Regions from separate parts of the Pantoea sp. Lu_F5_004 genome, predicted to be linked through region 1. Evidence: predicted binding sites of a transcription regulator. Region 1 holds the regulator's gene; the other holds the start of a gene.

What was found. Region 1 encodes sigma-54, which starts transcription at its own class of promoters, with help from an activator protein. Its sites were predicted from a motif close to GTTGGCACANNTTTCGCTNT; they were not measured.
Region 2: the regulator sigma-54 is predicted to act here: its motif matches at 1,658-1,677, upstream of ACR8BN_RS02455 (gamma carbonic anhydrase family protein).

What each region holds. Positions count from the first base shown of each region.
Region 1 is NZ_CP194946.1:3,706,626-3,708,825, reverse strand. Features, by position in the region: gene ptsN (PTS IIA-like nitrogen regulatory protein PtsN) at 1-132, opposite strand, end outside; gene hpf (ribosome hibernation promoting factor) at 284-571, opposite strand; gene rpoN (RNA polymerase factor sigma-54) at 593-2,026, opposite strand; gene lptB (LPS export ABC transporter ATP-binding protein) at 2,075-2,200, opposite strand, start outside.
Region 2 is NZ_CP194946.1:504,045-506,244, forward strand. Features, by position in the region: gene aroE (shikimate dehydrogenase) at 1-609, shown strand, start outside; partial or broken gene ACR8BN_RS02450 (DUF1488 domain-containing protein) at 606-862, shown strand; gene ACR8BN_RS02455 (gamma carbonic anhydrase family protein) at 829-1,383, opposite strand; rRNA gene ACR8BN_RS02460 (16S ribosomal RNA) at 1,873-2,200, shown strand, end outside.

The DNA.
Region 1 (2,200 bases):
CAGGTTGAGCTGCTTAGCGGCCAGTTCGCTGATAATTTCCAGCGCACGTTTTTTGCTCTGGCAGTGGACGCCGCTGCGGGTGCAGTCTGGCGAAAGCACTGTGCTCAATTCCAGTGTGAGATCGTTGTTCATTATCGTTTCACTTGCGTGTTCACCAGGCCATTCACCGCCAGCGCGTATTGACGCGTGTGACAAACGGCGCCTGCTCAGATGACAAAACGGGGCGGATTATCCGCCCCATCCTGTCGGCTCTGCGCGCCAGGCGCGGTCGCTAGCGTGAAGGTTAGTGTTTTTTCAGTTTATCTTTGTGTTTGGTCAGCTGACGGGTGAGCTTATCGATCAGTCCGTCAATGGCCGCATACATATCTTCCGCTTCGGATGTGGCGTGCAGCTCGCCACCATTCACGTGTAGTGTTGCGTCAGCCACCTGTGTGACTTTCTCAACCTTCAGGACAATATAGACCTGATTGATATGTTCAAAATAGTGTTCCAGTTTGGCAAATTTACCGTTGACGAATTCACGCAGAGGTGGAGTGATTTCAACGTGTTGCCCGGTCAGGTTCAGCTGCATAGGTCTTCCTTCTCATTTCTTTCAAACCAGTTGTTTACGCTGGTTCGATGGCGGGATGGATAAAGACTCACGATATTTGGCGACGGTGCGCCGTGCCACCATGATCCCCTGATCAGATAACATGGAGGTCAGTTTACTGTCGCTCAAGGGTTTGGCTGGATTTTCCGCCGAAATTAATTTTTTCACCAGGGCACGAATCGCGGTAGAGGAGGCTTCACCGCCACCTTCCGTATTAACGTGACTGGAGAAAAAGTACTTCAGTTCAAAAATGCCACGCGGGCTGTGCAGATACTTCTGCGTGGTAACGCGGGAGATGGTCGATTCGTGCATCTCAACGGCCTGGGCAATATCCGCCAGCACCATCGGGCGCATAAATTCTTCACCCTGCTCGAAAAAGGCCTGCTGCTGCTCAACAATACAGCGCGTCACTTTCAGCAGGGTATCATTGCGGCTTTCCAGGCTCTTAATCAGCCAGCGGGCTTCCTGCAGATTACTGCGAATGAACTGGCTGTCGCTGTCGTTCCGCGTCGCGCCGCTCATTGCCGCATAGTGCTGATTGATCTTCAGGCGTGGCACGCTATCGGCATTGAGTTCAACCGTCCAGCGGCTGCCGACTTTACGTACCAGCACATCGGGAATGACATATTCTGGTTCGCCGGTGTTGATCGACTGACCCGGACGCGGGTCCAGCGACTGAATCAGCAGCATCGCCTCTTTCAGCACCTCTTCTTTCAGGCGTGTGACCCGCATCAGGCTGCGGAAGTCGTGGTTTGCCAGCAGATCGAGATGTTCGCTGACGATCAGGCGCGCCTCTGCCAGCATCGGCGTTTCGGGCGCATATTGTGAAAGCTGCACCAGCAGGCAGTCACGCAGATCGCGCGCGCCGACACCAATCGGGTCAAAGCGCTGGATGCGTTTCAGCACCGCTTCAACTTCATCCGCTTCGAGCTCATCATCGCCGATGCTGTCAAGAATCTCTTCAAGCGAAACGGTGAGATATCCGGTGTCATCAATAGCATCGACAATAGAGGTGGCAATGGCGCGATCGGTATCGCTGAACGGCGTCAGTCCGACCTGCCACATCAGATAATCCTGCAGTGACTGGGTCGTCTCGCCCTGATAAACCGGTAACTCATCATCCTGGTAATCGGTGCCGGTGCCGGAAGGCGTACCCGCGGTGTAGATCTCATCCCAGGTCGCATCCAGCGGCAGTTCATCAGGCATCTCTTTCTGCTCAAGCGCTTCGCGTGTATCCAGCGCCTCGGCCTCTGAAGACTCCCGTGAATCGATCTCTTCATGCAGGTCAGTCTGCTCAAGCAGCGGATTACTTTCCAGCGCAAGCTGAAGTTCCTGCTGGAGTTCAAGCGTAGAGAGTTGCAGCAGGCGAATCGCCTGTTGCAATTGCGGAGTCATTGCCAGCTGTTGGCTGAACCTGAGTTGTAAACCTTGCTTCATAGACAGGATGATCGTTCCCAGGTAAACATCGGTATTAACGACACCTTATCAGAGTCTGAACTCTTCACCCAAATAAACCCGCTTAACCTGCTCATCCGCAAGAATTTCATTCGGTGTGCCGTGTGCGATCAGGTGCCCCTGACTGACGATATAAGCCCGCTCACAGACCGCTAA
Region 2 (2,200 bases), 890 kb from region 1:
TTTGCCGATCAGCTCAGCGAACGTGCAGCGCTGTCCGGCGCGGTAAACACGGTGAAAAAGCTCAGAGATGGGCAGATCCTGGGTGACAACACGGATGGTATCGGGCTGTTAAGCGATCTTGAACGGCTGAAGATGATCAACGCTGGCGACAAGGTATTGCTGGTGGGGGCGGGCGGTGCCGCACGTGGGGTCATTCTGCCGCTTCTCTCAGCAGACGTGACACTCACTGTTGTTAACCGTACCGCCGCGCGGGCGGAAGAGCTGGCTAGCCTGTTTGCAGAGAGCGGCACTATCCGCGCATGTGGTTTTGAGCAACTGGCAGATCAGCACTTTGATCTGATCATTAATGCGACCTCAAGCGGTGTGAATGGCGAAATTCCTCCTTTACCTGAAGCAGTCATCCATGCTGATGTGCGCTGTTATGACATGTTTTATCAAAGCGGGCTGACGCCTTTCCTGCGCTGGTGTCAGGCGCAGGGCACGGTTCATCTGGCAGATGGTTTGGGCATGCTGGTGGGGCAGGCTGCTCATGCCTTTTATCTGTGGCACGGTGTGATGCCGGAAATCGCGCCGGTGATTACTCAGCTTAAACAGGCCATGCAGCCATGAATCAGGCGATACAGTTTCCTGATGATGAAACCTATGATGCTGAACTGAACGCGGTCTTTTCCCGGTGCTGGTCAACGGCATGCGGCTGACCTGTGCAATCAGCGGGAAGTCGCTGGCTTCACGTTTTGGTGAAGGAGAGGCGATGGCGCTGTTTCAGCACCATCGCTGGGATCTGGAAGATGAGGCCGAAGCGGCTATCCGTCAGGATAATATTGATACTCAGGGCTGGATCTGGTTATCTCCCGCCAGGTAATCATCTTTCCAGGCGACATAATTATTAGCGGAATAGCGTAAACCTTCCTTCTCATTGTCATTCAGCGGCCTGATCTGCCTGACCGGACTACCCAGATAGAGATAGCCGCTCTCCAGTCTTTTACCTGGCGGCACCAGACTTCCGGCACCAATCATCACCTCTTCTTCTACTATTACGCCATCAAGCAGAATCGATCCCATTCCGACCAGCACGCGATCGCCAATGGTACAGCCGTGCAACATCGCTTTATGCCCGACCGTGACATCCTCGCCAATAATAAGAGGGAAGCCTTGCGGGTTAGACGCTGATTTATGCGTAACGTGCAGAACACTGCCGTCCTGTACATTAGTACGGGCACCAATGCGAACCTGATTCACATCACCCCTGATCGCAACCAGCGGCCAGATGCTCACGTCATCCTCCATTATGACATTACCGACCACAACACTGCTTGGATCGACCATAACGCGCTGGCCAGTTTGCGGGAAAAGGTCTTTATATGGACGTAGGGCAGAAGTCATCATGTTCTCCTTTGTTCTGTTTTCAATGCAGCCTGATGCGATTTCAGGCAGCTGACAAGCCAATTCTGGCCTGGATCGCTGGCGATCTCATCAATCTGGATCATTTATAACCGTTCAGATAAAAGATCCAAAAAAAGGGTTGTGCTCTGAAACGGGATCCCTATAATGCGCCTCCATCGACACGGAACACCGGCAACGGGAAACGGGTTGAGAGGCACAGGAGACTGCGCCGCCGGAGAAAAACTTCTGAGAAAGAAGTTGACTCTGCAGGAGGAAAGCGTAATATACGCCACCTCGCGACAGGACGCTAACGCACTGTTCGCACTGCTCTTTAACAATTTATCAGACAATCTGTGTGGGCACTCGCAGGATTGATATCAGCGTCTCCGGACGTAAAAAATATCAAGCCTCACGAGTGAACACATAATGAAATTCATTATGACGTTTTACAGATGAGCACCGCTTAACTTGTTTAAGCAAATCAAACTTAAATTGAAGAGTTTGATCATGGCTCAGATTGAACGCTGGCGGCAGGCCTAACACATGCAAGTCGGACGGTAGCACAGAGGAGCTTGCTCCTTGGGTGACGAGTGGCGGACGGGTGAGTAATGTCTGGGGATCTGCCCGATAGAGGGGGATAACCACTGGAAACGGTGGCTAATACCGCATAACGTCGCAAGACCAAAGAGGGGGACCTTCGGGCCTCTCACTATCGGATGAACCCAGATGGGATTAGCTAGTAGGCGGGGTAATGGCCCACCTAGGCGACGATCCCTAGCTGGTCTGAGAGGATGACCAGCCACACTGGAACTGAGAC